DNA from 4 places in the Vibrio sp. GJ43-1 genome. Region 1 is predicted to be linked to each of the others. Evidence: predicted binding sites of a transcription regulator. Region 1 holds the regulator's gene; each other region holds the start of a gene.
The links. The regulator CRP, encoded in region 1, controls carbon source genes, mostly activating them, when cyclic AMP is high. The targets are predictions, from matches to a motif close to TGTGANNNNNNTCACA.

Region 1 (7,783 bases):
CTGAAATAGCCAACAATGAAAACCAATAGTGCTCGCCCGATAATGAAAATGAACTCACCGCTGTGACCGACATTAACCACGCTTTGGGGTTTAAGTATTGAAACAGCACAGCTTCAAGACACGTCATCGGTTTCGCTTGATCATCTTGACCGGTTTTATTGATCCCCGCCGATAAAATCCGCCACGCCAAATACAATAAATAGCCACTCCCTAACCACTTCAATAAGGTTTGGACCACAGGGTAGTTCGTAAATACCACTCCTAACCCAGCGCCATTGAGTAATATCAAGCTAATGAGTCCTAGGCCAATCCCCAAGCAATGCGGCAGGGTTTTTACATAACCAAAATTCGCCCCAGAAGCGGTCAACATCACGTTGTTTGGCCCCGGAGTTCCTGTCATGACTGCTGCAAATAAAGCAACAGAAACAATAAATGACCACTCCATCACACTCTCCTTAATCCAAAATTAAATTGTACCGATACAATTTTACAAATAAGTGTTGATAAAATGTAAAATAGCCGACAAAATAACCATAACAATGGATTAAACTCGACGCAAAAGGTTTATTGTCACCATGACAATCGAAAATATTACCGTACTCAAGCAAGATCCTGTGCCGATCTATAAACAGATCGCCGATCAAATCAGTGAAAAGATTGAAAGTGGCCGCCTTGAAAGCAATGAAAAGCTCCCTACTCATCGTTGGTTAGCCGACAAGCTATCCGTTACTGTGGGCACCATCACCCGAGCCTACGCGGAAGTCGAACGCCGAGGTTTAGTCGAAGCACGAGTCGGGGCGGGTACCTATGTCACGGATAACAACAAACCAACTTGGTTGTTTGAAGAGATCGCCGACGACGCGAGCGAGTGTAACTTTAGTTACAACATTCCCCCGCGCCTCGATCGCAGTGATATGTTGAAACAGGCCATGCAGCGTATTAGTCAATCCCCCCAGCACCTGAATCAACTCATGCTCTATCAACCACCAGCTGGGTTTGATAGCCATCGCACCATCGTAAGCCAGTGGCTCAAAGAAAAAGGCGTCCACTTAGATGTTAATAGGCTGCTGTTTAGCTCTGGTGCCCAACACGCCATCCAAATGGTGCTAGACACCTTTACACGCCCCGGCGATACCGTGCTGGTCGAACAATACACCTACCCCGGTGTGATCAGCCTTGCTCGGCAGAATCAGCTGACACTCAAGGCCGTGGAGATGGATGATGAGGGAATCACTCCCGAATCATTAGAAGTATGCTGCAATCGCTACTCGCCGCGTTTTCTCTATCTAACACCGACATTACAAAATCCGACGACAGCCATTATGTCACCGCAGAGACGACAGGCTATCGTCACCATTTGCCAAGCGCATAACGTTTATATTATTGAAGATGACATCAATGGATTATTGCTAGATTCTGCGCCAGAACCTCTGGTGAACTTGGCACCCGACCATGTCATTTATATTGGTGCGTTCTCAAAATGTTTGGCACCAGGTCTTCGCGTTGGTTACCTTTGCGCCCCAGAAAAACTTTACCCACCATTGGTCGTCACCTTGCAAAACCACAGTTGGATGATCAGCCCTTTGCTGATTGCTTTGACATGCGAAATGTTGATATCCGGAGATGCAGAGCGCAACATTGTCATGATTCGTAACGAAATGCGCCAACGAATGGCCGCGACAACCCAAGTGCTTGGCGCATTTAACCTTCGCTACGAACAAGGCGGCTTTCACGTTTGGCTGACGCTACCTGAACAGTGGCGACTGAGTGAGTTTGTACAAAAAGCGGCAGAATCAGGCGTGATTGTAAAATCAGGGGAATTATTCGCGCCACCGGGCGGTACAGTGGCACCCGCCATTCGCCTTTCGTTAAGCTCACCACAAACGATCGAACAGCTTAACGTCGGCGTAGAAAAACTTAAGACACTATTATTATCTAATCCAATCAGTGAATTTACGCTATGAACACACCAAAATTACTGCCGTTTATCGCCGCCAAAGGGCTTGGCAACGCTCATATTCAGACCTTAATTCCGCGCTTCATTCGTCGAGGTACACTATTCACCCCTGTCTGGGAGACGCTCGATACGCCAGATGGTGACTTTGTCGAGTTAGCTTGGAGTGAAGAACCACACCATGAAAGCGCCAAAAATAAACCTATTTTCATCCTGTTTCATGGCTTAGAAGGCAGCTTTGATAGCCCTTACGCGAATGGCTTAATGCACGCGTTTGCCAGTCAGGGTTGGCTAGCAGTCATGATGCACTTTCGCGGCTGTGGTCCAACACCAAACCGACTGGCTCGCGCGTATCATTCTGGCGAAATTGGCGATGCTCGACACTTCATTGAGCTTTTAGAACATCGTTACCCAAATGCCAATAAGGTTGCCGTAGGCATTTCGCTTGGCGGCAATATGCTGAGTAATTATCTTGCCTATTATAAGCATGACACCAAACTGACCAGTGCGACCATCGTCTCTGCTCCCCTTGACCTTGCGGCCTGCTCTAAACGTATCGAACAAGGGTTTTCAAAGGTTTACCGTAAGTATCTCGTGTCCTCATTAAAGAAGAACGCGTTAAAAAAAATACACCTTTTGAGCGAGGCTCTTGATCTCACCGCTGAGCACGTCCGGGGCATGACGAAGCTTTATGAGTTCGATAATTTAATCACCGCCCCACTGCATGGGTTTAAAAACGCCGACGATTACTACCAACAATGCTCAGCATTGCCTCGGTTGAGCGACATCGTGATTCCGACTCAATTCATCCATGCCAAAGACGACCCTTTCATGAACGATGACGTCATTCCTCGCTATGAACTGCCCACACACCTCAGCTATCACTTACTCGAACGAGGCGGTCATGTTGGCTTTTTGTCTGGCAGTTGGTTAAAGCCTACCTTTTGGCTTGAGGAGGTGCTACCTAAGTACTATCACCACCTACAAGTCACACCGAGCCGTGATTTAACTTAAGAACTCGCTAACTCTGGTATACTCACGCCATCATGAAAGAGAGAGGTATTTATGATCATTCCATGGCAACAAATCGCACCTGAAACACTGGATAACTTAATCCAAGAATTTGTGCTGCGTGAAGGAACGGATTACGGTGAAAGCGAATTCAGTCTCGCCGACAAATTAGCGCACGTCAGAGGCCAGCTCGAGTCAGGCGAAGCCGTCATTGTTTTCTCTGAACTGCATGAAACGGTCGACATCAAATTGCGTCACTCGCTGTAAATGTCTCGCCTTTGAACACGCGTCACGTAATGAAGTGCTATAGTAAGCCTCTCATTATTAGAAAATGCCACATCGACGATAGCGATGCCCATTGGCGCTAACATCGCGGCGCCATGGTTTAAGCTCTAAGATTTAAAGATTTAAGCTTTAAGACTCGGCATCAGTTTCACGATAACTCTCTCCCACACACAGGAAGAGACAATAACTAGAAAATTACACAGGAAGTGTTATGTCAGCCAAACACCCGATTATCGCGGTGACTGGCTCCTCAGGAGCTCAGTACCACAACAACGTCAGAAGCGTTCCGCAAGATGTTCAATATGATGAGCATCAAGCCTGCTTTCATTGAAGGTGATAGCTTCCACCGCTTTACGCGTCCAGAAATGGACGTAGAGATCCGAAAAGCGAAAGAACAAGGAAAGCACATCAGTTATTTTGGCCCCCAAGCGAATGACTTTCCTGCACTCGAAACCTTCTTTAAAAACTATGGACAAAACGGGGTGGGGCAATTTAGACGTTACCTACATACATTTGATGAAGCCGTTCCTTATAACCAAATGCCGGGCACATTTACGCCGTGGCAAGACCTACCAGAAAATTCAGACGTTTTATTCTATGAAGGGCTACATGGTGGCGTGGTTGATGGAGCAATCAACGCGGCTCAGCATGTGGATTTGCTGATTGGCATGGTGCCAATCGTCAACCTTGAGTGGATTCAAAAATTCGTTCGTGATACGCGTGACAGAGGCCACTCTCGTGAAGCGGTAACCGACTCCATCGTACGTTCAATGGATGACTACCTAAGCTACATTACCCCGCAGTTTTCGCGTACTCATATTAACTTTCAGCGCGTTCCGACTGTCGACACCTCAAACCCTCTCAATGCCAAGGGAATCCCAAGCCTTGATGAAAGTTTTGTGGTCATTCGCTTACGAGGGATTAAAAATGTCGACTATCCTTACCTGCTTGCCATGATAGATGGGTCGTTTATGTCACGTCATAACACCATCGTTGTGCCCGGCGGAAAAATGAGCTTCGCGATGGAATTAATCGTCCGACCTATACTACAGCAGCTAATAGAAACAGGGAAAATAGGTTAATTTTTTGCGCCTAAACTTAGATGATTTTTTATACCGTGATCATGTGCACAGTTTTGTATAGAAAAATGGTCTGATGACACGATTAAAATCAAGAAAGTCCGCGCAAAAAAGGATACTATTTCTTTGAAACAGAAGATCGCTTGCGCCATCTTCAAAGTGCTTTTATGCTAGTAAGTCCTAACACAATGGACTTGCTATAATATATGGAAAGCAGCAAGCATACCCTGCAGAGGAAGTAAGAAATATGGTTCTAGGTAAACCTCAAACCGACCCAACGCTAGAGTGGTTCCTTTCACATTGTCATATTCACAAGTACCCTTCAAAGAGCACGCTGATCCATGCGGGCGAGAAGGCTGAAACCCTTTACTACATCGTAAAAGGTTCAGTAGCAGTGCTTATTAAAGATGAAGAAGGCAAAGAGATGATCTTGTCTTACCTTAACCAAGGTGACTTCATCGGTGAACTAGGCCTATTTGAAGAAGACCAAGAACGTACAGCTTGGGTGCGAGCTAAATCACCTTGTGAAGTGGCTGAAATTTCATTTAAGAAATTCCGTCAACTTATCCAAGTTAACCCAGATATTCTCATGCGCTTATCTTCTCAGATGGCAAGTCGCCTACAAGTGACAAGCCAGAAAGTGGGTGACCTTGCGTTCCTTGACGTAACGGGTCGTATTGCTCAGACGCTACTTAACCTAGCGAAACAACCTGATGCAATGACTCACCCTGACGGCATGCAAATCAAGATTACTCGTCAAGAAATCGGCCAAATCGTTGGTTGTTCTCGTGAGACAGTAGGACGTATTCTTAAGATGCTGGAAGAGCAGAACCTTATTTCTGCTCACGGTAAGACTATTGTGGTCTACGGCACTCGTTAATCGACGCCTTTAGACATTCAAAAAGCCACCGCAAGGTGGCTTTTTTATTGGTGGTTAATTCCAACAAGTCGCGCTAGTTAAAGTAAAAATTCAAACTTATTGATGGGTACTCTCAAAAATTTTGTCGGCTGACGCCGCAACAAACCCTTGATAGTAATTTCCATCTGCCATTTGATAGCGCTTGGCAAATTCATAGAAGCCGCCAGGAATACTCTGCTCGCCATCACTAAACATCACCGATACTTTATCAGCCATCGTCGAAGACTGTTCGAGTAAAACCTCCGGAGACCCTTTCACCTCACCACCCGACTCGTTAATATTGAAGCTTTCTTTACGCAGGTAGTCATTCACCTCCGTCACCTCTACAAAACGATTAAGTTGGTTAACACTAACGGTAAAATGGTTAGCGCCATAGCCATGTGCCGCAAGCCATGCCGCATACTCACTCTCTTTGGCTAATGTTTGGTAGTCTTCTGAGCTTAACGTCCACATACGGCCGCCAAACAAGAAATCACCAACCACTAATTGCGAACTGTCCACTTGGCTTACTAGCTTCGCTACGATAGCTTGCAGCACTGCTGAGCACTGTTCAACACGAAGCTCACTAATAAAGACTTTCGGCAACGACTCGTCACTGTGTTGTAGATGAATCGCAGACAGCTTTTTCGCTTCAAAGTCATACTCACCCGCTTGTTGATAACCAAGCTTAAGAAATGGCTTTGCTAATGTTTCAATACCCACAGGCGAGAGATTGAAGGTGCGTAACGCGATATGATCATTAATCAGTGCCTCCCCTTCTTTTAACAACGCCTGCACTTTTGCCGCTGAAGGGCATAATCGCTGAGTGTAATCTTGCCACAACTGCGCAAATAATTGTTCTGCCGTCATCTTTCGCTCCTTAAAGATCGAGACCTGGGCTTAATGTCGCAGGTAGCACGGTGTGCTCCCCTTCCATCGACGCCATAGGGTATGCGCAATAATCCGCCGCATAATAGGCGCTTGGTCGCAAGTTCCCCGACGCACCCGGACCACCAAATGGTGCATCACCACTTGCGCCCGTTAGCTGACGGTTGCGATTCACAATACCTGCACGAATATGGTCAACAAAATACAGCCACTCATCATCATTGGTTGAAATCAGGCCCGCCGATAAACCAAATCGAGTGTCATTAGCAAGCTCAACGGCTTGTTGTAGCGTTTCGTAACGCACAAGCTGCAATAATGGACCGAAGTATTCTTCATCCGGTAGCGCCTTTATTGCCGTAGCATCGATCAGACCAGGCGTCACAAACGCGGCCTGTAATTGTTTCGATTCCATTAAACTCTTGCCACCTAGCGATTGCAATGTCGCTTGTGCCTGAATAATGTGCTGAGCAGCCTGTATGGAAATCTGCGGCCCCATGAAAGGCGCAGGCGTGGCGAATGGTTCATCAATCCGAATCTTGGCTATCGCGGCCACTAATGCGTCAACAAGCTGGTCACCTTTATCACCAAACGGCACATACAAGCGACGAGCGCAGGTACAACGCTGTCCGGCACTGATGTAGGCAGATTGGATAATCGTGTAGACCGTCGCATCAAGATCACCATAGGCATCACTCACGACCAACGGGTTGTTGCCACCCATTTCCAACGCCAACATTTTATCAGGCTGACCTAGCAAATTGACGATGTAATACGTGCCCAGTATTCGCGCTACCAGTAAACAACACCCCATCAATACCTTTAGCGTCAGCCAGAGCAATGCTCGGTTTCTTTACCGCCTTGCACAAGGTTAATCACGCCATCTGGCAACCCAGCCTCTTGCCAAAGTTGCATAGCAAGCTCACCTACTAATGGCGTTTGTTCTGAAGGCTTAAACACCACGGTATTGCCAGCCAATAACGCCGGAACAATATGTCCGTTAGGCAAATGCCCTGGAAAGTTATAGGGACCAAAGACCGCCATTACTCCTAAAGGACGATGGCGCAGTACAATTTGATTACCCGCAGCCTCTCGCTGAGAACTGCCCGTTCTGTCATGATACGCTCGGATTGATATGGCGATTTTACCTGCCATTGCGCTCGGCTTCCGTTCGGGTTTCCCACAATGGTTTACCCGTCTCCTTGGCTATCGCAACTGCAATATCTTCACTACGAGCCTTGAGTTTTTCCGCAAACGCAAGCACCACCGCTTCACGCTCTTCAAACGAGCGTTTTTTCCAACTGACAAAAGCTTGTCTAGCCGAAGAGACCGCAGATTCAACCTGCACTGGCGTAGCCGATTGTCCCTGCCAAATCACCTCGTTGTTGTACGGCGACAGCGAGTGAAATTGCTCACCCATTCCTGCGATCCATTGTCCTGCGATCCATTGCGTCATCAAAAGTTCCTTAACCTAGTAAATAGTGAAGAGTCTGCATCTTCATATTGTGTCGTGATAAGTACGACAAAGATGCAGCAACCCGCGTTATTGCGCCAACATACGAACCATATCGCCTTCAGAAAGGTTCAAGGCGTCAGCGACATCAGGTGCTAGCAATACATGCTGACTTTCAGCATCATAGGCCGCTTTTGCCGCCGTCGCTCTAAAGTGTT
Region 2 (7,783 bases), 810 kb from region 1:
GGCGGAGGCAACAGCGGGTTTAAAATTGGTATGGGACTGGATCAAGGCTTGAGCGTAGTTGGTCAAATCAATAATCAGGTCAACTTTGCGATTGGCAATGATGGCATAGCGGCGGACTACATCTTTAATCGTGGTCGTTTTGGCGGCGATGTGCCGTTTACTTGGTTTGCTGGCGTCGGTGGTCAAATCAAACGTTCTGATAACTTCGGTCCGCGAATCGCTCTGGGTGTCGAACTGGATATCTCGAATGGTTGGGATGCTTATGCGCAGCTAACACCCAATATGATGTTCCATAAGAGTGATTTGAAATTAGGGATTGGAGCGGGTATTGGTATTCGCTACAGCTTTTAAAAGCAAAGACCTTATACACCACCAATAAGAAAGCCAGCATGAAGATGCTGGCTTTTATTTTGTTGCCTCAACGCTTCAGGTGAACAGCGCTCAGAGGGCCAGAAAACACTCGGCTATTTGTGGTTTTTATCCATGGCTTTTTTGATGCAGTAAGATGCACCGCCCCATGTAATACCTAGGCCTAGAACCATCATAATAATTGCACTAGTTGTCATTTTAAGCGTCCTTCTTACTTGTTACATTGACGGCAACACCGACGACGACGAGCAGCCCCATAAGTCCCCAGCCAAGTAGCATGAGATCAAATTGCGCATAGCCGCCATAACCTTCAGTGATTAGAGTTTGGAACTTCGTTGCGACAATCATTGCGAGAATAACTGGAGTGATAAAGCGCAAGCAGATATCGAACCAAGCGCCGATTGAAAAATCAGAGACTTTGTTAACATACTCGCGTACATCGGCAATTTTTAGTAGCCATGCCATGAGTATAATCTCAATGAAACAGCTCACCACAATACCCACGTTATTCGCGAAGTGGTCCACTAAATCTAGCAGTAATAGGCCGCCATTGGTCGCAAATGCCATAGAAATAATGAGGCCAGAGCCACAAATAATCGTGGCCGCTTTTTTACGACTCCAGTTCAGCTTATCGATGACAGCAGAGGTGACGGCTTCCATGATAGAAATATGAGAGCTTAAGCCTGCGATAACGAGTGCAAAGAAAAACAGTGGCCCTAAGATGTACGGCGCTGGTAGTAAATTAATGGCTGCTGGTAGCGTGACAAATGCTAGGCCGACACCAGCGGTAACAACCTCTGTTAGCGGCTTGCCTTGCTCTTGAGCCATGTATCCAAGTACTGAGAAAATCATGATACCAGCTAGGATAGAGAAGCCACAGTTAATCAATACTGTCATGAACGCATTATTAGTAATATCTGACTTCTCAGGCAAATAACTTGAATAAGCGAGCATGATGGCAAAACCAATACTTAGCGTGAAAAAGATTTGACCATAAGCGGCAGCCCAGACTTTCATGTCCCAGATTTTACTGAAATCCGGTTCGAATAGGTAGTTAACCCCGTTAAGTGCGCCCGGAAGAAATACCATGCGACCGATCAGTATAATTACCATGATGAACAAGATAGGCATCATGATTTTTGCTGCTCGCTCAATCCCGGCCTTTACACCGCCAGCAATAGCGGAGTAGGTGATTGCCCAAGCAATGAGCATGGCGCCAGCAATTTTCCACTGAATAGCGCCAAGGCTAGTTGGCGAGTTGTCGCCTAGCTGTAGGTATTCACTAAAGAAGAAGGCATTAGTGTCGGTTCCCCAGCTTTGAGTAAACGACATGCCAAAATAAGAAATCGCCCAACCAATAACGGCGACGTAGTAGACGGCGATTGTTGCCGCAACACCGACTTGAAACCATCCGAGCCATTCAAACTTGGCGTTAATTTTACAGAGTGTTTTTGGTGCAGAACCTCGGTATTTTTGACCCATACTGAATTCGAGAATCATGAATGGAATACTGGCAGGTGATCATGGCAAAAAGGTAAGGAATAAAGAATGCACCGCCACCGTTTTCATAAGCCATGTAAGGGAATCGCCAAATATTGCCGAGTCCGATTGCCGACCCCACTGCTGCAAGAATAAATCCAGCGCGGGATCCCCATTGTTCGCGTTTCATAGTTAACTCCTTTTATACATCATCTTCGACATAAAATGCTATTCAATGAATAGCGAGCTGCACCAATTATTAATATGTCATTTGTATGGTGAGCCAATTATCGGTTGTATCATGTTTTGTTTGTGGTTTTTGTGTTTGCAATGTGGCCATATTATAGTGATATAAACCACTTATTCCGACTCTTAGTATCGAAAGTTAAAACTTTCAACTGAGTGTGAGGTTAAGATTACCCATGTTAACGAGTGTTGGCAATAGATTACGTTTATAGAGGTGGAGTGGATGGGTGGTGGTATTGACTAGTAAATGTCTATATTTTGGTTGTATATTCTAATTGTGATTTGTATCTCAAATCAATCCGTGACTCGTTGTTTTATAATTAGTGCAAACCACTAATTAATTTTTCAGAAGTAGTCTCTATAATATGTGCTACAAACCAATATAAATATCGATATTTAACTTGTCACGTATTCAGGCATTAAAATTTAATGCTCATGCCAATGTTTGTCTGGAATTGATTCATCCATTGCGTATTAAAGCCAATAAAACAGCTTTGGTCGTTAGTGGGTAAATTACACACAGAGACAGTTTCATTATTCACGACGGTGCCTTGCCATCTTGCTTGACCGTTGAGGAATAAGTGAGGCATTAGCTGGTATTCAATCCCACCGAAAATGCTTGCGGCAAAGCCTGTTTGAGACTTGGTCCAGTCTGCTGAAATGTGTGAAGCGCCTAACCCCGCCCCAATATAGGCAAGCGTTTTATTCGCCACTTGGTATTCAGCGCTGCTTTGGAGTTGTAAATACTGTATTTTCGAGTCCAGATCTAACGTGTCAAGTGAAGAGTTTTGTTGCGAATAGAAAGCGCCAATTCGTCCATTCAAAAGAGGGAATTCAACAGCTAAAGCGAGACTACTTGAAGGTGAAATATCGTAGGTTTTATTGTCCCCGTCAGTGGCCGTGCCGCCAATACTGTAGCCGATGAAGGGGTAACAATGACATTAGCAAAAGAGAATGAAGGGATGGCAATTAAAACAAAAAATATCGTAACTATTCGATTGGTGACTGTAGACATCAAGTACTCCTTTACTGCCCTGAACAGGGGTTGCGTTAGTAGCATTATTGAGCAGTTTGTACTAACTTTTAAACATAGTGTGACAGTAACATCATAATTTTGAAGTCGTTATTTCTGTATTGGTATCTTGTGTCACAATAGTAAATGCATTGTTACATTTTGGAGGTGGTATGGACTTTAATTTAAAAATGGCGCTCAGTATTACTACAATAGCATTTTCTATCATTCTTGCTTTCGGCTTCACTGCAATTTTGGCCGCTTAGCGACATTATGGCAAATACAGGTGTGGTAACGGATTCCCATGCTGACGTTGATCCTAAACGCTTTAGACAGTACGTAGGAGGTAAGACTGCGCTAATTGCACAAGGAGGAGGGCAGCGTAGTATTTTTACCTCTGGTGTTCTTGATTCTTTCTTACTTTCTAACTTTGATCCTTTTGATGAGTTTTATGGTACCTCTGCAGGGGCGCTTAACCTGTGTGCGTATTTGGCTCGGCAGCCGGGTTTAGGGCGAGCGTTTCTGCTTGAGTTAACCACGGATCCGCAATTTTTTAATGTCTTCAGCTTTATCCGTAAAAAGCAGTCACTTAACCTCAAGTGGGCGTTGGATAAATTATATGATTACCCTTATAAGCTTGATATTGATATGGGACGGCGCTCCATGGGGCATCGTCGAGCTTTTGCTGCCGTGACTGACACGTTAACCCTAAAAGATCATTATTTGCCCATGCTACAAGAGGATTGGTATTGGGTCATGATGGCGACAAGTGCTATACCAAATTTGTTTGATGGTTCGGTGTCGGTAAATGGACGAGAGTATATTGATGGAGGGGTCTCTGCATCGATTCCGGTTCAGGAGGCGTGGCGTCAAGAAAACCGTATGATGGTGGTGATTCGTACCGAGGAGCAACTCACAGAAGAAGAGCCCATCATACCAGACCAACCGCAAGTGACGGAGCCGCCAACTTGGCTGCGTGAGTCACTAAATAATGTACAATTACAATGGCAAGACAAGCTAGAGCAATGGTCTAAGGACTGGAATGGATTCTTTGATCTTCAGCTAAGTAAAGCCGAGGCCCAGAAACACTCCCAGCACCTTAATATGATTAATGGTGGTCGCTGGTTATTTGGCGGTGCTGATATCTATCGCCTTAGTCATTTGTTTGGTGAGAAATTTGATGCTGGACTGGCGGATATGCTCATGGTGCATTATCAGACTTATTCGTTGACGAGCACCTTTTTATCACTGCCTCCGGATGACTGTTTTATTATGCAAATAGCGCCAAGCAGAGCGTTGAAAACATCATCATTGATGAGTAAAAAAGAGGACATCTTGCATGATTACCAATTAGGTTTAGAAGCTGGATTCCAGTTTATAGAGCATTATCAAAGCCTAGTTAAAAAGCCGCAAAACTCGAACCGATTCTTTATCTAAAGAAGTCAAAAAATATCTTATCGAAGAGCGCTGAAGACCACTTATTTCTCATGGATTAATAAGTGCGTTTTTAGTTACGTTTTTGGCGTGTTTTTCTTGTGTTGGTGTAATGTTCTTTCATCTTTTTAGGCTAGGTTTTGATGAGTAACATGACCTGCACCCCAAACTTTGCCCTATATGCGTGATGTTTGTCACGGCGATTCACCAAACCGCTTCACAATTACTTCGCAAAGTAAAAAAATTGCTAGGTTGTTGTTTTTTGGAGTGCAAGATGTACATGGCTCAACCTGGGCATATCGACCATATCAAGCAGGTCAATGCTGGTCGTGTGTATAAATTAATAGACCAATTTGGGCCTATATCGCGCATCGATTTGTCGAAATTAAGTGGCTTAGCGCCAGCGAGTATTACGAAGATCACGCGAGAACTTATCGCTGCACACCTTATTCATGAAACGGCGGTTCAGGAAGCGATCAGCCGTGGTCGTCCTGCTGTTGGTTTACAAACGAATAATCAAGGATGGCAATTCTTATCGATGCGTCTGGGGCGAGGATATTTAACCATCGCGCTTCATGAGCTTGGTGGGGATGTCCTCATTGATACAAAAATTGAGATTCATGAAGTTGATCAAGATGACGTAATCGCGCGTCTCTTATATGAAATCGAAGAATTTTTTGAGACCTACACCAACGAGTTAGACCGTGTTACCAGTATCGCGCTAACACTGCCTGGTTTAGTCAATACTGATCAGGGTATTGTACTGCAGATGCCGCATTACAATGTGGCAAACTTCCCGATTGGTGCGGAAATATTTAATGCTACTGGCCTCCCGGTATTTGTTGCGAATGACACTCGTGCATGGGCGTTAGCCGAGAATTTATTTGGTCATTCTCAAGATTGTGATAATTCGGTTCTGATTTCCATTCATCATGGCCTAGGCGCGGGTATTATTCTCGATGGGCGCGTGCTACAAGGTCGCCATGGCAACATTGGTGAACTTGGGCATATTCAGATCGATCGTAACGGATTGGATTGCCACTGCGGCAACAAAGGCTGTTTGGAAACCGTGGCGAGCTCACAGGCTATTCGACGAGAAGTATCCCAGCGCATAGCAAATGGTGAAGCGTCAGTATTGTCTGAGCAAGAAGAAATTAGTGTTGAGGCGATTTGTGAGGCCGCCGCTAGTGGCGACCCACTTGCTGTGAATGTTATTGAAAAACTGGGGGACAACCTCGGTTCTGCTATCGCGATAGTCATTAACCTCTTTAACCCTGAAAAAGTGTTAATTGGCGGGGTTATTAATCAGGCAAAAGATATTTTATACCCAGCCATTCAACGTTGTATCGAGCAGCAAAGCCTACCTGTTTATACTCAAGATCTTAAATTAGTAGAGTCTCGGTTTTATAAGCAAGCAACGATGCCCGGTGCGGCATTGGTGAAGCAAGCGTTGTATGATGGAGTATTACTCATGAAAGTCATCGAAGGCTAGTCATCGACGTTTCTACCGTGTGTATCGTCTTTCACTGTGCGTAGGGTGTTTGTTGAGCGTCATAGTTTTGATGTTTTGTCGCAAAACTTCTTGTCCAAGACGTTGATAACATGAGATAAGAGCTCTAGTAACTGTTTTTCCAAGGAAATCTCATGTCGAGCGTATTAAGTTCAGTTGATCAAAGAACGCAGCTGGTGGGTGAAAACCGCCTAGAGCTGCTGATGTTTAACTTAAATAGCCGTCAGACGTTTGCTATTAACGTATTTAAAGTTAAGGAAGTGCTAAAGCTTCCCCCTCTTACTCAACTTCCTGGCTCGCATCCCAGTATTTGCGGCATCGCATCACTTAGAGGCGTATCTGTTCCTGTTATTGATTTAAGACGAGCGGTAGGGTTTCCTAGACCCGCAGAGGGTGGAGATCACAACCTGATTATCACCGAATACAATCGTACGGTGCAGGGCTTTTTAGTGGGCGAAGTGAAGAACATCGTTAATACCACATGGACAGAGATTCAGCCGCCTCCAAGAACGGTCGGTCGGGCGAATTATCTCACTGCTATCACTAAGGTAGAGGAAGGAGAACAGGTCCATTTAGTTGAAATTATTGATGTTGAGAAAGTCCTCGCCGAGATCATTGATTATGACGTTTCTATTTCAGAAGAGACGCTAGATACGGCGTTACTTCCTCATTTAGCTAGAAAAAAATCTTAATCGTAGACGACTCTTCTACCGCCAGAAACCAAGTTAAGGGTACGTTGGAGCAATTGGGCGTCGAAATTATAGAATGTTTCGATGGTGCCATGGCATTAAGGCTATTGAAGCAATGGTGTGATGAAGGCATTGATGTTTGTTCTGAGCTATTGATGATGATTACTGATGCAGAGATGCCTGAGATGGATGGGTATAAATTGACGCATGAAGTTCGAAATGATCCTCGCATGAGTCAACTCTATATCACATTGAATACCTCGTTAAGTGGCAGCTTTAATGATGCCATGGTTGAAAAAGTGGGTTGTGACCGCTTTATTTCTAAGTTCCAGCCCGATTTACTTGTCGATGTTGTTCAACAAAGAATGAGCCAAATCTTATAGAGTAGAGTTGATACTCTAGTTGTGTAATTACAATCTGAGCGTTTAGCGTGCTATAGTTCACCGTATCTATCTCTGTGTAGAGATAGATACGGTGAACTATAATTCTACTGACGAAAGGTTGTTCCATCAGAATGATTTGGCTAACTTCAAAAGTCGTAATGACTCTAAGTTTACTAATATTCAGGGAATGGAAAAAAAGACGTACGGAAGCGCCAGTTGAAATAGATCGGTAATATCATGGAGCTATTAGCACCATGACGACCGAGAATCTGAACTTAAAAGGGAGTATTTACTCCCTTTTTCTCATCTGTTATTGAGTAAATAAAGCTGTAACGTAGAATGGCATTATGGAATTATTCACGATTGAATGAGTGCAGCTACAATGCCAAGCCTTAGCGTTCGGTTTATAGATTGATAATGTGCTTTATAGCTTTATAGCTTTATAGCTTTATAGCTTTATAGCTTTATAGCTTTATAGCTTTATCACGCAGTTTAATGGAACTCTCGTGATTGGATCTTTAACGCGGCTAATTTATCGGTGATATCTGTTAATTTGCCAGCGATAATATGTGTGACTTCTCCTTCTCTTTCTAAAATACCGCTAACTTTCAGAATCTTGGCGGTTAAATACGCCTTTTTCTGTGCTTTTGCTGTTGCACTC
Region 3 (7,783 bases), on a different replicon from region 1:
TATGACCCTGTCCCATACGCTAGGCGCATAGCGTAGTCCCCTAGCGGGTTTTCTGGCCCTGCCGGAACCACGTCAGGAAGTTCTATCCCTTTCTCTAAATAATCCTTACGTATTGATGCAGGTGGGGTCCACGTCGGGTTCTTCCGTAATTGGCTGATTTTGGTCGTCATTTCAGGCGTATCTTGACCGATTCGACCAATACCGACAGGGAAAATGTGGACGATATCTTTATCCGGCTCAAAATAATACAGTCTTAGTTCAGCAAGATTGATGACAATTCCTTTGTATTCAACCTCTGGCAATATCGTCTGACTAGGGATCGTCAAGACATAGTCTTCGGGAGGAAGAAAAGGATCGACGCCTTTGTTCGCTGCCATCAAAGACAAAAACCCTACATCATATTGCTTCGCTATGTCAGACATAGTTTCGCCAGCCACAATGCTATGATAATGGATAGTACCAACAAGATTACTGCCATCTTCGGGAAGCGCATAGGTGGCAGCACTTATCCATTGTGAGAAGCTCAGACAAGCCGCTAAAATCGTCCTACGATACATCAATGTTGATCCTTTGCTTCTTTATATACGCTTAAGGTTATCTCTCTTTGTGTCTTGTGATCAACCATCGGTTCAGGATATTGCAACTTTTGAAACGCTTCCCACTTCCATGGTTGATGAATATAACGCTTTGGTACCTCGGCTAATTCAGGGATCCACTGACGTATAAATTCTCCCTGTGCGTCAAAGCGCTCTCCCTGGCGAATGGGATTAAAAATACGAAAATAGGGCTGTCCATCACATCCTGTCGACGCGCACCACTGCCAACCACCATTATTTGCAGCGAAATCCCCATCCACCAGTTTGGACATAAAATAGGCTTCACCCCAACGCCAATCCACGTGAAGATCCTTAATTAAGAAACTTGCCACAATCATACGTAATCGATTATGCATCCAGCCCGTAGCATTGAGTTGTCGCATTGCCGCATCAACAATGGGGTAGCCAGTCTCGCCTTTAGACCATCGTTTAAAGGCGTCTTCACTCCCCTGCCAAATCACATTTCTCTCCCAACTGAGGTAACCGTGCCGACGGCTTAATTTAGGCTCGAAATAGACTAAATGCTGATAGAACTCTCGCCAAATAAGCTCACTTAACCATACTTCTGCACCTTCTGATAACAGTGACTCTGACCCATCAGATCTCATCGAGTCGAGATAGAGGCGAGCCACACACTGTCTGGCTGAAAGTGCCCCTATCGCTAAATAAGCACTAAGTTGGCTCGTCCCATCCACCGCAGGATAGTCTCGTTCCTGATGATAATGAGCGACCCTATCGCGACTAAATACTCGCAACCTATCGATAATACTGTTGGTGTCCACAGGCAAAGGTGAGCTCGACACTTGTGGGTAGCTAAAGGCAACATTCGACGCGTACCGATAGTGTGCCGGAACATCGGTAGGGACAGACACCATCGGCTTTTGAATGGTGGCCAACGCAAACTGTGCTTTCCAAGCATTTTTGAAAGGGGTAAACACTTTAAAGTTTTTACCCTGTTTATTTAATACACTGCCCGGTCGAAGTATGCATTTGTCATCAAATGACAATACCTTTTTACCGTGCTGTTTAAACTGTGCTGATAGTGCGGCAGTCCTGTCTCTTTCATTGACTTCATAGTCTAGATTCGTAAATAACTCGGTGACTCCTAGCTCCATAGACAACGCTAGCAACCACTCATTAGCCAGTTCGAAATCATCACACTGTCGATAAAGCAAAGGTACATTCAACGCCTCAAGCTCCGCATTCAGCGCTTCTAAGCGTCGGCGAATCAGATCAGCTTGAATCGGCGCTAAGTCATGCTGCGTCCACTGCTGTGGTGTAGTAATAAATACGGCGATCACTGGTGTCTCACCATCAATAGCTTGAATTAGAGCCGTATTGTCGATGGTTCTTAAGTCACGATTAAATAACACTAATCGTTTCATTATTCTCTCCTAATGCGTGCTCACTGCGATTTTCGGTCATATTCGACATCAATTAAATGCTCTATAACAGGTGAAACGTAAACCGGAACAAGATCATTGGATCGCTGCTCTCTGATCACTGAAAGGTGCTTTTCCGATAGCGATTTTTCTGCGAACAAGTGTATTCCGTGATACCCAGCAATCGCCTCTTTATTGAATAAAGCCCCAATATCATCGACACCGTCCAAAAATATCACTCGCCCTCCTTGCTCTACAAGACGGGCATAAAAAAGCCAAGCAAAAAGGTTCCCTACCGTGTCCAAATTGACCAGAAGATATTTACGTTTCCCGCTTTTTTCGATTCTGCTTGAATCATGAGTAATAACTGGTGAATGAGTAAAGTGCGAAATAACGCATATTGCAGGGACCGTTGACCCATTTTGACAAAATCTATTGCTGTCAACACAGGCATGACAAATCGCGTTTCTACGATATCCAAAGGGTACTCTTTCAGAACAAAACGGATGCTCTTTCCCACCGCATCACCATCGAGGACACTTAATGCTTCAAGTAGCTGCTCCGCTTCATCAAGGCGCAGAGACGAGTCATGCTCCGTGGGTAAAGTATTCGACTCCAACAAAGCTTTGACTTTGCCTATGGACACGCCTTTGGCAAGCCAACCTTGAACGCGCTGAATCGTCTCCACATCTCTTTGAGTGTACAAACGATGACCTTTCTCAGTACGCTCAGGTTGAACGAGATTATAACGCCTCTGCCAAGCTCTTAGAGTGACCGGTTTTATCCCTGTCATCTCTGCAACGTCTCGAATAGCGTAGCGAACAGTATTACAACCCATAACGCAGGCGCATCTCTTCTGGATGAGGTTGCAAGAATCGTTGCGATGCAAGGTAGTCATCTGGGTATGCACGAAGATAGTGCTTTAACAACGTGAGCGGTGAAAGCAAAGGCAGTAACCCAGTGCGATAATCGTCTATCACTTGTGCCAGTTCACGCTTTTCATCGGCATCCAATACGCGCTTAAAATAACCTTGAATGTGCATGAGTACATTCGTGACATTCTTACGAGATGCACGGTGCTTCAACCCTTCCATCAATCCAAGTCGATAAGCATGATAAAACTCATCAGGCCCATACTCATTTTGGTGAGCCACCAACCTACCGAGTGTTTTATAAGACGTCGGGTTATGTGCCATCAGTGTCAGTTTATAGCGAGAGTGAAATTCAACAATTTTTCCCGGAGTGGGCTCACCTTCCATCGACTGATAGAAATCATTTAACCCAAACACGCGAGAAATAAAATTCTCTTTAAGCACAGGATCATTAAGCCTGCCGTCTTCCTCTACAGGTAACCATGGCATTTTTTTCATCAAATGCTCGGTATACAAACCAACACCATTCGCCTTAGCATGACCGACTGTATAGACCTTTACTCTCTCCATCCCACAACTTGGAGATTTCGCACACACGATATACCCACACATTTCCGTGTTTTCCAACTCAGCGACTTTTTTGTGGGTAAAGGACAGCATTCCATCGGTATAATCCTTGGTCGCATCCTTCGTTTCCACTAGGCTAATTCGCTCTTCATTCGACATTAAGCGTATTGTTGGTCGAGGCACTGGTAGCCCCATCCCAACCTCGGGACAAACAGAGACAAACGAAAAATAATCCCGCAGCTCTTTGTTCACATAGCTGCTTTGCTTGTGGCCAGAGTCAAATCGAACCTTTTCGCCCAATAAGCAAGAACTGATTCCAATGCTGATAGTTTTTTCATCCATGACATACTCCTTGTGTAAAAAATGCGCTCGCGAACTTACCAAGGCACTTTAAAATAAGTGATACAAAAAATTGTTATGTACAATAGTACGTAGCCTTTGTGTAACAGTTCACTCATGTGGCATTTTTTCTTCAACATCTAGGATTCACCCAATCAATCGATTGCGCCTTCGATTTCAACAGATTTAGTTATCATCACCAGTCACCTTGGAACATTAAAAGAAAAGTGTGATTAAAATCTCATAGAAGCCTTATCATTGGCGCTAAGATTCATTTCAACAAAGAATGATGACATTCAACAGAATTCGTTAAAATATTAGGAGCAATACCATGGCTACCCCTCATATCAATGCAAACCCGGGTGATTTTGCTGAAACAGTCCTGATGCCAGGCGATCCGCTTCGTGCTCAATACATTGCTGATACGTTTTTAGAAGACGTAGAGAAAGTTTGTGATGTACGTAACATGTTTGGTTATACCGGTACCTATAAAGGTCAACGCGTTTCAGTTATGGGTCATGGCATGGGTATCCCATCTTGCTGTATCTACGTTCACGAACTGATCAAAGATTTTGGTGTTAAAAACGTTATTCGTGTAGGCAGCTGTGGGGCAGTACGTGACGATGTTAACCTAATGGACGTGGTTATTGGCATGGGCGCATCAACAGATTCAAAAGTGAACCGTATTCGCTTCAATGACCATGACTTTGCTGCCATTGCTGATTTCGGTCTTCTAGAGGAAGCCGTAAAACAAGCGCGTAGCCAAAACGTTCCTGTTAAAGTCGGCAATATTTTCTCAGCCGACCTTTTCTATACACCAGAAGCCGACATCTTCGACAAAATGAAGCACTTAGGTATTTTAGGTGTTGATATGGAAGCGGCGGGTATCTACGGCGTGGCAGCAGACTTAGGCGCGAAAGCATTGACTATTCTTACGGTTTCCGACCATATTATCCGCGGCGAGAAATTAAGTTCTGAAGACCGTCAAAAATCGTTTAACGAAATGATGACCGTCGCACTAGAAACAGCCATCAACCTATAAGTTTTAAAGCCAGTGTAACGCCTGAAATTACACTGGCTTTTTTTCGAAGCTATTTATATCAAGCCAATTTAAGAAACCCGTTTCTATAAACCTATTTATATAAACCTTAGGGGGTGAACGTGTCCGAAGGCAAATTGCCGCTGGCCGCAAATGGATTACAGCTCAATTTTTGTAAAACATTGGCGTGTGACAATTTTGGAAGAAGTGATGCAAATCTTTATATTTTGCAGCACAGTAATCCTAAGCGACCTGCGATGGTATGCCGAGAATGTGGTGCGTTTCCCCCCTACTTAACAACCAAGAAGTCCTGAGCGAGCTAAAGCGGTTGCGACTTACTCATGATGATGGACTACCTGCATGTAAAGACAGCCAATGTGAAAACTTTGGTCTATCGGTTGATACCCATAAAGAGCGTTATCACGCTTTTGGATTTAGCGGTGATCGCCAACGCTATCGATGTAAATCATGCCAAGGCACATTTGTCGATAAGTGGTCCGGTGCCAATAAAAAGATTGAGTTTCAAGAAGCATTACTGGCTTTCTTATTTACGGGTTATTCAGTCAGAGAAATCTGCCGTAAGCTTGATATCAACCCTAAAACCTTTTACGACAATATCGACCAAATCGCGAGTCGCTGTCGTAGGAAGCTTGCCCATATTGACGCGCGGTGGTTAAACCATGCTCGCCAATATACCCTTGCTTCAAACTACCAAAGCCTGCAACCCAACAGTCACAACGGCGTTTTTTGGTTCGCAACCTGCGACGCTGACTCCGGCTATGTGCTTTGCCAACACACTAATTACACGTTAGAAAATTGTGCGAACAGCGATCTTGACCATGACGCCTATCAAAACCATGCACAATTTTTGTCTAAGCAGTATGTCGCAGAAAACTATGGCAGCACCAATAAGCGTACCGAAAGCGAAAGAAGACCCCAAAGCCACCGAGATAACATATCTTTTGGGACGCCTCCTCCTAACATCAAAGAACGTATTGACATCAATTATCAGAATATTCTGGCGAGAAGTAATGTCGAAGACCCATTAGGTAATTTTTCTAAGTTCCACTATCCGAATACAGGGACACTGATAAGAGCGCCCTACACCTCTTATGCCCATTACCTCCATATCTCTCAGATGATTGGTGAGAAAAAGCCACTCGCTATCTTTATGCCTCAAGATCCGGTTCTACGGTCTGCGGCATTAACCGTATATCTTGAACGTATCAAGAGCAACAACGTCGACCTCCTGTACGTCATGCAAGATCCTAAGTGGGATAATAGTGGACTATCAAAAACGACGGATATTGCTCTTATGGGTTGGTGGCGTGATCGCTGGGCCATTGCGCACCAAGCCAGTGGGGCCAGCAAAGGGTTATGTTACCTATCATCAGCCAATGACACCTTGTCAGGCAGTAACGCTTCCTCAGACAATGTTGACGATACCAACTATTGGTTACAAGTTGCGTCTATTGAGAGCGTTGAATTTTACCAAGCCCGTTTCCAATTGTTGTTTGAAAGCTTTATTAATGAGCCAAGAAGAAAGTTAAGACCGGGCGGTATTATGCCGTTGCTCGACATCTTTCGGGCTTGGCATAATCTTTGTTATCAAGATAAGCAAGGACTCACCGCAGCCCAAAGACTCAACGTTTGTGAAGCTCCTATGACCTTAAAACAGTTATTGGAATGAGTAGATTCCCTCTAGAAGCAACCACTCTTTAAAGAAAGAATAACGATACCCCCAACACTGCGAACAAAGTACCAACAACACTACGGCAGCTAATTTTCTCACCACGAATAGCGTAAATAATTAAGATAAACAACGGGCTAGTTGCAATCAGAGTCTGCGCGATAGCTGGGTTGGCGTATTTTAGCGCCACCTGCTGTAACCATAATGCCAAAAATGTGCCGACAAAAATGGCTGCCAATAACCACATCCAATTATTATTTGTCATAGACAAGCACTGTTTTTTTATCGCATTAAACGGCTTTTTCTCCGCAAACACGACAAACATAGCGACCGCAGCAACCCCAATAGTCAGTCGAATTAGCGCGCCAAGTAATGGCGGTAAATCCCCTTGCACCAGTGCAAAATGGGAAATCACCACGCCTGACGCCTGACAGGTGCTTGCCAACAGGCCAAACGCAATGCCCTTCATATCATAACCGGTTCCGTTGCCATCATTTGGCTGAAACACTACAGAGGTCACCGCAATGGTGGTAATCACAACGCCCAGCCAGCTTTGAAGCTGCAACGCACTGCCTAAAAATACCAATGCTAAAATGCCTGAAAGTGGAGGAGCCAAAGATTCTAGAAGTAAGGTTTTATTCGCACCGATACGTTTAAGAGCCGCGAAATAAGCGCTGTCGCCAATAGCGATGCCGATCACACCGGAAATGCCAAGAATCCATAAATACCTAGGCTCTACACTGACATCAGGCATCTGAGTAAAAGGCAGCACCATCAGCATCATGACCGACGCAATAGACCCTTTTATGATATTCAACTGCATAGAACTAAAATGATGACTGAACTGGCTATAAATCCATGTTGCTATCGCCCAAACCATGGCTGCACCAATTGCAGCCCCCTCACCAATAAATGTCATCAAATTCCTCTTTAAATATCATTTATCTGTTGCGTAATACATAAATATAACAAATACTTAACCAGTTGAACTATTTCAATTCGCTATTTTAACTCTCGCAAGGATGAACTATGTTTCTTGATTACTTTGCTCTTGGACTGCTTGTTTTCGTCGCCCTCGTCATATTTTACGGCATTATTGTTATTCACGATATTCCTTTTGAAATTGCAAAAGAACGTGATCACCCTCATCAAGACGCCATACATGTCGCTGGATGGGTCAGTTTATTCACGCTGCATGCCATTTGGCCATTTCTATGGATTTGGGCAACCCTTTGGCGCAAAGAGCGTGGTTGGGGCTTTCATAAACTGGAAGAAGAGCAACATGATTTGCATCACCG
Region 4 (7,783 bases), on a different replicon from region 1:
TACATTACGCATAGATGAATGCAGAGCCACTGGCGTAATACCGTTGTTCATTAGCGCCAACACACCTTGAGCTAAGGATTTATTGGTGTCAATCTGCGATCCAATGACGGATATTAGTGCCACCATGCGCCCCTTTATTTCTGCACTTGGATAGCGTTTTTCTGCCTTATACAACACTTTATTTAGGCTTTCCGTGCTTCCACCAAGGTAGTAGGTCATTGAGTTAGCATTCATTTCTTTACCAATCAAACTGACATGTGCATCGGCAATAATCTGCATGAGTTCATAACTGACGTTATCAATCTGCCCAACCATGGCTTGATCGAACAAATGCAGTGCAAACACTTCCTCTTTACCGGCAATAATTTCAACTTTGTTCGCCGTTGGGCGGTGACCGCCACTGATCAATGTACCCGGATGATCAGGCTCAAAGGTGTTTTTTATCTGCAGTTCGATGTTGCTCTCTCGCAAGCCAGCCGCTGCATTGGGATGGATCGCTTCCATCCCTAAGCTTGCAAGCTGATCCGCGACATCGTAGTTGGTATGCCCTATAGGAAAGACCTTCTCTGATCCAACCATTCGCGGATCAGCTGAACTTAAATGGTACTCTTTATGAATGACGGCAAGATCGGCATTGGTTATCGACGCAATTCGGCTGAATGTCATTTCGCTATAACCGCGATCATAGGTAGACATCAACCCTTCACTGCAAGATGCATAACCTGTGACAATCGGCAGTTCTTTGCTGACATCAATATCGCGAAATACCTCTCGAATGTGATCATCTAACTTCTGTGGCGTTTCTGAATTCCAACCCGACAAGTCGACAAACTTGGCGTTAATGCCCAAGTTTTTTAATTTTAACGCGGTATTAAACGCACTGTGCGCCTCTCCCATCGACGCTAAAAATTCACGAACTTGCGGCAGATAATGACGTAATGAAAACTGCCCATACTGACAAGTTTCTAGAATGTTTGAAATGCAGTTTTTTGCCTCTGAGAAGCGCGAACGAATAAATTTATCCGCGCGCATGCGGCTCATGGGATCCGCAAACATGTTTTCATTGGTCAGCAACATACGCTGCTCAACATAATTTAGGGCGTCTTGCCAATTCTCATCTCGCTTCGCAACTCGCTGATAGACACCGGGCTTACTGGTTTTTTTACACTCCAGTAATGCGTCTGTCATTCCGCCATACGCCGACACCACAAATACTCGGTTATAACGATGTTCTGGCGCAGGGTGCAAAAAGATATTTTCGAGCACAGCATCAAATGCGGTCATAGATGTACCGCCGATTTTCTCTACGGTATAAGTCATAAGGGGGCCTTAATAAAGTATTGCTTCGGTAAAAAAGAATGGGAGTGAGGCATATCACCTCACTCTTCATAACAGTGTAAGGAGGCTCAATCGCCTTAATCGCCTTAATCGCCTTAATCGACTAGAGGATAGACACCATTTTCGTCGTGGACTTCTTTATCGGTTATTGGCGGGTTGAACACACAAGCCATCACCATTTCTTTACCCTTATAAGCTCTTAAGTAGTGCTCATCATTTTTATCTAAAATGTACAACGTACCAGGTTTAATTGGGTAGGTTTTTCCATCTACCACTTCAATCTCGCCTTCGCCACTCATGCAGTAAACCGACTCGAGATGATTTTGATAATGAATGTGCGTCTCGGTATTCTCATAGATCGTTGTAATATGAAATGAGAAACCCATTTTGTCATCTTTGAGTAACATGCGGACACTTTCCCACGTTTCCGACGCTACTCTACGCTCGCTATCGCGACACTCATCTAATGTTCTTACTATCATCTTTACTTCCTTGATTAAGATGCTTTTTTAAAGCGTTTCGCGACAACGGATTCCACCGCATTTTCAAAAATAGACAGACCTTGATTTAATTCAGCCTGAGTGATCGTCAGTGGGCAAAAGAACTTCACCACCTCATCATTTGGACCCGCCGTTTCGATGACCATACCGTTTTCAAAGCACGCTTTGGCGATGTCATTCGATAATTCACCATTATGGCACTCAACACCTATCATCATTCCACGCCCTTTTTGTTGAACAAACACTTCTGGATGACGTTGAATATTGCGCTGAATAACGTCAGAGACCGCTTCAGAACAGCGGGCGATATGAGTTTCAAGTTGATTATTTGACCAATAGGTCTCAAGCGCTTTTGTTGCTGTCACAAATGCATGATTGTTACCGCGGAAAGTACCGTTGTGTTCACCCGGCTTCCAAATATCCAGCTCAGGGCTCAGTAATACCACCGCCATTGGTAGTCCATAACCACCAATAGATTTGGATAGCGTCACCATGTCCGGTTTAATACCCGCAGGTTCAAAACTAAAGAACGTCCCTGTGCGACCACAACCGGCTTGAATGTCGTCAATAATCAATAAAATGTCATTCTGTTTGCAGATTTTGCTTAAACGCTGTAGCCACGTGTTAGACGCGACGTTCAAGCCACCCTCGCCTTGTACCGTTTCCATTAGCACAGCGGCAGGCTTGTCCATTCCAGCCGAGTTATCATTCAACATGGTTTCAAATAGCTTAAGGCCATCAATATCGGCATAACCTTCAAAAGGAATACGCGTCACATTGTTTAGGCTCATCCCTGCACCCTGACGGTGATGTTGGTTACCCGTTGCGGCTAACGCACCAGCAGTACAACCGTGAAAACCGTTGGTAAATGCCACAATCGAGCTGCGCCCGGTTACTTTACGCGCCAGTTTCAGCGCGGCTTCTACGGCATTTGTGCCCGTTGGACCGGTAAATTGAACCTTATAGTCCAACCCTCTAGGCGCTAAAATATAGCGCTGAAGCGCCGTTAAAAATTCCGCTTTTGCGTCAGAGTGCATATCGAGGCCGTGAGTAATACCGTCTTTCTCAATGTATTCCAGCAAGGCTTGTTTAAATACCGGATTGTTGTGGCCATAATTCAGTGATCCTGCACCAGCAAGAAAGTCTAGATAACGCTCTCCTTTGTCAGTTTCAAGCCAGCACCCTTTTGCTTTGGTGAACATAACTGGAAAACTGTTTGAGTAAGATCGTACTTTCGATTCTTGCTTGTTAAAAATATCCATGATAGACCGTTTAATTTCCTATTTTTTGAGTGTTTTTTAGCGGGATTCGATACAAGAATTCGGTATCGTGCTCCCCCTTAAAATGAATTTGTTCGTCTAGAAATGTACTGACTTCACCTTGTTGGCCCTGTTGCGAATCAAGTTTTTTAAACAATGCCCATGACGCGCTATTTTGTTTGGTGATCGTGGTTTCTACCGCTACGACAGATCGAAGTATGTCTCGATTGAGCAAATGGCTAAGCATGTTAAAAGCAAGCCCCTTACCTCGATAATTCGGAGAAACCGCTACTTGCCAAACAAATAGTGTCTCGGGATCGTCCGGCTTGCGATAAGCAGAAATAAAACCTGCAATGTCATCACCGTAGCGCGCGATAACACAAGTTCGGCTAAAGTGCGTAGATTGCAAAAAGTTGCAGTATGAGGAGTTCATATCGAGGGGAGGGCAGACGGCAATAAGGTCAAAAATGTCATTTCCATCATCGCCAGTCGGTTCTAAAAACGTCCATTCTTTACTTGGTTTTTCACTCGTTTCGGGATACATCACCCAAGGTGCTGATGTAATCATGCGCTGATACATTTCCTTTGTACTCTAAGTAAAAATTCGCCTTTATTAGTTCATAATTAGAGAGCCAAATCAAAGTTAGGCGCCAAAAAACCCAAGAAATGTGAGCGATAACGCATAAAGGAAATATATATATGCACAAAAAATCATTCGCATGTGATTAGAGCTCTAATCTTTTTTAATCATTCACTTCTATACGTTTCGCATAAAGATAAACAAAAAGGCGGTAAATAGCTTAAAAACTCACCCGGAAATGAATGCCAGTTTCTCGTCTATTTATGTGGAATAAAAAACCATTAAACGCGCTGGAACTCACGCTAAAAAATCAGCCACAATCAACACAATTTTGGGGTGGCGAGAAGCAGTATTTGAGAAGGTTTGCGAAAGGCAGTGAACATTGAGGAAAATAACGACGCTATGACATGACCATGCGGTATCGCATTCGCAGATAGGCATGTACGCGAATAGGCACATCAACAGATGGACACATCATAGCTTGATAAGGGAATGGAGGGTTATAACGCGGCCAGTTGCGCTTTTCTGTCCTTGTTCACTACACAAAAATTACCACGTTTTGTGCGACACTTCGAACAACGCTCACATTCAACTGGTGAGCGATCGTCGGTTTGCCAACGTTTAATCAGGTGCGGTTCAGAAAGAAGCGGCCTAGATAGCGCAAAATATTGAATATTGGTCTTGGTCGCGATCGCATCAATTGCGTTGAACTCCTTTAAGCCACCTACCGTTATGACAGGCACACTCACTTCTTGACTAATTACGTCACCATATTCATGAAAATACCCTTCTTCTTGAATGGTGTAGCCATCATAAGATTGCCCAATCATGGTGTCGGCTTTACCGTGAACATTGCCTGAAATAATAATGCCATCCACACCAACTTGCTCTAGTGCTTGACAGATTTTACGTGTGTCATTAAAGGTTAAACCACCAGCAAAAAACTCCGAAGCCGTTAGCTTTACAAGTATCGGGAAAGCGTCTCCAACCCGTTGTCTTGTTTGTTGATAAATTTCTAGCAGAAATCGCATACGATTATCTAAACTGCCACCATATTCATCGTCTCGCTGGTTGTAATATGGGCTAAGAAATTGATTAATCAGGTATGTGTGCGCAGCATGAATTTCAATCCCATCAAAACCAGATTGTTTCGCCCTCAAAGCGGCTTTAGCAAACGCTTGAACGATATAGTCAATATCTGATTTTGTCATCGCGATGCCCGGAGTTTTCGTTCCCATTTCAGGTACATCACTCGGTGCGAAAATGACGCGTTCGCCAACATTGTAGGTCGTCTTTGTGCCCCCATAAGCCAATTGCATCACAATTTTTGAGCCGTGGGAATGAACACCTTCCGTGAGCTTTTTGTACTCATCAATAAAGGAATCATTGTAGATACCCATCATTCCTGCATTGGGTTTTTCTTCTTCAACAATATTGGCATAACCGGTAACAATAAGCCCTACTTCACCTTGTGCTAACTCTTCATAGATGGCGTATAGCTTGTCGGTCATATGACCGCTTTCCGTTGCCATATTTTCCCATGTTGCACTGCGGATAAAGCGATTTTTCAGCGTCATATTGCCAAGGCGGGTTTCTGTAAATAAGGTGCTCATTTTTTCTCTCACGTTCGATCATACGCCCTTCCTCTCTTTTAGTACTAAAGAGAACAAAAAGGACAAAAAGAACTGCCATTCACATAGGTGGCCGATCTTTTTGTCCTTTCATGTACGAGGTTAAAGGCTCGCGATTATTTTCTAGGGGCGATCATAGCGGCAACAGCCTCAACGAAACTTAATCTAGATTAAGATCACGTAAACTATTACCTAATGCGGATGAAGAAAAATACGCCGTAATGCATGCAGATAAGCATAGGTATACAAAATGGGGAGGAAGTGAAACCCAATCAATCCGACTGGGTTTAGCGGCTAAAATCTGAATCCTAGTAAGAAGCTAACCGTAGTCGCATCAAGACCAGTAGGCTCTTGCTCGCCGTCAATGTTGACCGTCTCGATGCCGACAAAACTTGCATGAACATTAAAAACAAGACGCTCGTTAATGGGATACCCAAAACCTAAAAACGGCAGATATTTGCGTTCCGTCAGTTGATAAATTTCCGCGCCTACGGTCTCAGAACCTACCGTCCCATACGCGTCAGCACTCATGTCTAAAACCATCTGCGTCACACCCAGTTTAAGTGATAACCCTTCCAACATGGTGTCAGAAAATTGATAGCCTACATAAAGGGTACCCAGTTGGCTGGAGCGCTTTTTAGTGTATGTTCCATTGCTGATCACCCCTTCATTGTAAGGGCCCGTTTCGTAATTATCAGTCGTGCTTAAATTAATCTGCGCACCAAGCACGTAGTTGTCGTAAACCAAACCCTCAATACTCGAGCAGCAAAAGATTTATTAGTATCCACGCCCGCATTAAACTGAAAACTATAAGCGCTAGAAGGTGCACTCATTATTAACAGGGTTAGCGGTAAGCTGAGTTTGTAAAGTTTCACTTTTTAATCCTTTAATCATTAGCTACCTAGCGCTAGATGGCTACAAAAACTAGATGCCTATAGACATTAGCACTTCTGTCGACGAATTATAGCGCACATTCCGCTTTTAAAAGAACCTCAAATATCAATTATCTGTATGAATCTACAACTGATTCTGTTCGCTTTGTTAACCACTCTTTCACTCTCCGCGTTGCTGGAAAGCCGCTAGCAAGTAATCGATAAATACCTTTTTTCGCTTAGGCATCAGTTTTCTCTCAGCATAGACAAGGCTCACCGACACCTCTGGCATGTTATAGTCGGGCAGTAAACGAATGAGGCGCCCGGCTTGAATATGCTCGCGGCAAATAAATTCAGGTAATACCGCAATCCCTAAACCGTCAATGCAAGCCGTCAAACAGGCGCTGATCGTATTGACTCTCAATTGGTAAGGCAGATCGATTTGTACCGATTCACCATCGGTCAATTGTAAATGCCATTTGGGTAAGCGCGCCGCTTTGTTAAAGACTTCAATCATTTTATGCGATGACGTCAAATCATGATGGGTGTCAACATGACCAAATTGCGCCAAATATCGAGAACTCGCCACCAGCACACGCGACGATGTCGTTAAGTAGCGAGACACTAAACTCGAGTCAACCAACTCACCGATTTGAGCATAAAGGTCAACCCCTTCTCCAATGACATCAACCTCACGGTTCGTCAGTTCCAAATGCATGGTGACATGAGGGTAAGCCTTTAAAAAACCGTGAATATCCGACGCAAGTACCTGGTGACCTAGCTCTACAGGTAACACTACATTCAACTTTCCACGCACTAAGTCTTGGCTCGCTGATACCTGGATCTCGGCTTGATTCATGATCTCCAACATCTGAATACTCGATTGATAAAATTGCTCGCCTTCCGGAGTCAGCACCAAACTTCGCGTCGATCGCGTGATCAATCTCACGCCTAGATGCTCTTCTAGTTCAGCCAATTTTCTACTTACTGTTGATTTTGTCATATTCAAAACTTCAGCTGCATGAGTAAAGCTTCCACAATCAACAACTTGAGTAAAAACACTCACCGCATTTAAATCCATAGAACTTCTCCACACCATCAATTAGTAAGAATATTGCAACAGTGTTTCTCTTTTTCCCATCTTATCAATTAATGGGAATCATTTACAATTCGTTACACCTAATGCCTGACACGATGAGTACACTATGACCGATAACACCTCTACTTCACCAATTACCGCTAAGAAAAAACGCAATAAAGCACCGCTAATTGCCACTGCAGTGATGCTGTCATTGGGTTTGCTGGGAAGTGTCTATTGGTTTGGTTACGGTCAGTACTTTGAATCAACGGATAACGCCTACCTACAAGGCGATATTACCAACATTAGCCCTAAGGTTTCGGGCTACATAGTGAAGTCCTACGTCACCGACAACCAATTAGTGAAAAAAGGCGATCTGCTGGTGCAAATCGATGATCGCGATTATCAGGCGACACTCGATCAAGCCAACGCGCATTTGTCCGTCGTCCAATCTAGCGTGCACAACCTTATTGCTCAGCAAACGCTACAGCGCAGTCAAATTTCTCAAGCAGAGAGTCGAGTTGA

Region 2: the regulator CRP is predicted to act here: its motif matches at 4,724-4,739, upstream of mlc (sugar metabolism global transcriptional regulator Mlc).
Region 3: the regulator CRP is predicted to act here: its motif matches at 3,985-4,000, upstream of deoD (purine-nucleoside phosphorylase).
Region 4: the regulator CRP is predicted to act here: its motif matches at 3,765-3,780, upstream of ectA (diaminobutyrate acetyltransferase).

The regions. Positions count from the first base shown of each region.
Region 1 covers NZ_CM147884.1:506,423-514,205, reverse strand. The annotation lists gene AC0L66_RS02520 (LysE family translocator) at 1-445, opposite strand, end outside; gene AC0L66_RS02515 (aminotransferase-like domain-containing protein) at 576-1,964, shown strand; gene AC0L66_RS02510 (hydrolase) at 1,961-2,968, shown strand; gene AC0L66_RS02505 (YheU family protein) at 3,020-3,232, shown strand; partial or broken gene AC0L66_RS02500 (phosphoribulokinase) at 3,462-4,332, shown strand; gene crp (cAMP-activated global transcriptional regulator CRP) at 4,577-5,209, shown strand; gene AC0L66_RS02490 (2-oxoadipate dioxygenase/decarboxylase family protein) at 5,306-6,097, opposite strand; partial or broken gene astD (succinylglutamate-semialdehyde dehydrogenase) at 6,108-7,568, opposite strand; partial or broken gene astA (arginine N-succinyltransferase) at 7,656-7,783, opposite strand, start outside.
Region 2 covers NZ_CM147884.1:1,315,686-1,323,468, forward strand. The annotation lists gene AC0L66_RS06375 (hypothetical protein) at 1-351, shown strand, start outside; gene AC0L66_RS06380 (MetS family NSS transporter small subunit) at 465-566, opposite strand; partial or broken gene AC0L66_RS06385 (sodium-dependent transporter) at 568-2,038, opposite strand; gene AC0L66_RS06390 (outer membrane protein) at 2,514-2,918, opposite strand; gene cydH (cytochrome bd-I oxidase subunit CydH) at 3,280-3,372, shown strand; gene AC0L66_RS06400 (patatin-like phospholipase family protein) at 3,380-4,543, shown strand; gene mlc (sugar metabolism global transcriptional regulator Mlc) at 4,815-6,032, shown strand; partial or broken gene AC0L66_RS06410 (chemotaxis protein CheV) at 6,185-7,122, shown strand; partial or broken gene AC0L66_RS06415 (error-prone DNA polymerase) at 7,615-7,783, opposite strand, start outside.
Region 3 covers NZ_CM147885.1:189,873-197,655, forward strand. The annotation lists gene AC0L66_RS18105 (L,D-transpeptidase family protein) at 1-557, opposite strand, end outside; gene phrB (deoxyribodipyrimidine photo-lyase) at 557-1,981, opposite strand; gene AC0L66_RS18115 (hypothetical protein) at 2,002-2,217, opposite strand; gene AC0L66_RS18120 (MerR family transcriptional regulator) at 2,271-2,816, opposite strand; gene AC0L66_RS18125 (YbgA family protein) at 2,806-3,759, opposite strand; gene deoD (purine-nucleoside phosphorylase) at 4,088-4,798, shown strand; partial or broken gene AC0L66_RS18135 (transposase) at 4,918-6,485, shown strand; gene AC0L66_RS18140 (DMT family transporter) at 6,514-7,404, opposite strand; gene AC0L66_RS18145 (DUF3302 domain-containing protein) at 7,515-7,783, shown strand, end outside.
Region 4 covers NZ_CM147885.1:645,838-653,620, reverse strand. The annotation lists gene AC0L66_RS20215 (aspartate kinase) at 1-1,320, opposite strand, end outside; gene AC0L66_RS20210 (ectoine synthase) at 1,434-1,820, opposite strand; gene ectB (diaminobutyrate--2-oxoglutarate transaminase) at 1,835-3,100, opposite strand; gene ectA (diaminobutyrate acetyltransferase) at 3,111-3,665, opposite strand; gene AC0L66_RS20195 (NADH:flavin oxidoreductase) at 4,178-5,290, opposite strand; gene AC0L66_RS20190 (hypothetical protein) at 5,603-6,037, opposite strand; gene AC0L66_RS20185 (LysR family transcriptional regulator) at 6,362-7,261, opposite strand; gene AC0L66_RS20180 (HlyD family secretion protein) at 7,386-7,783, shown strand, end outside.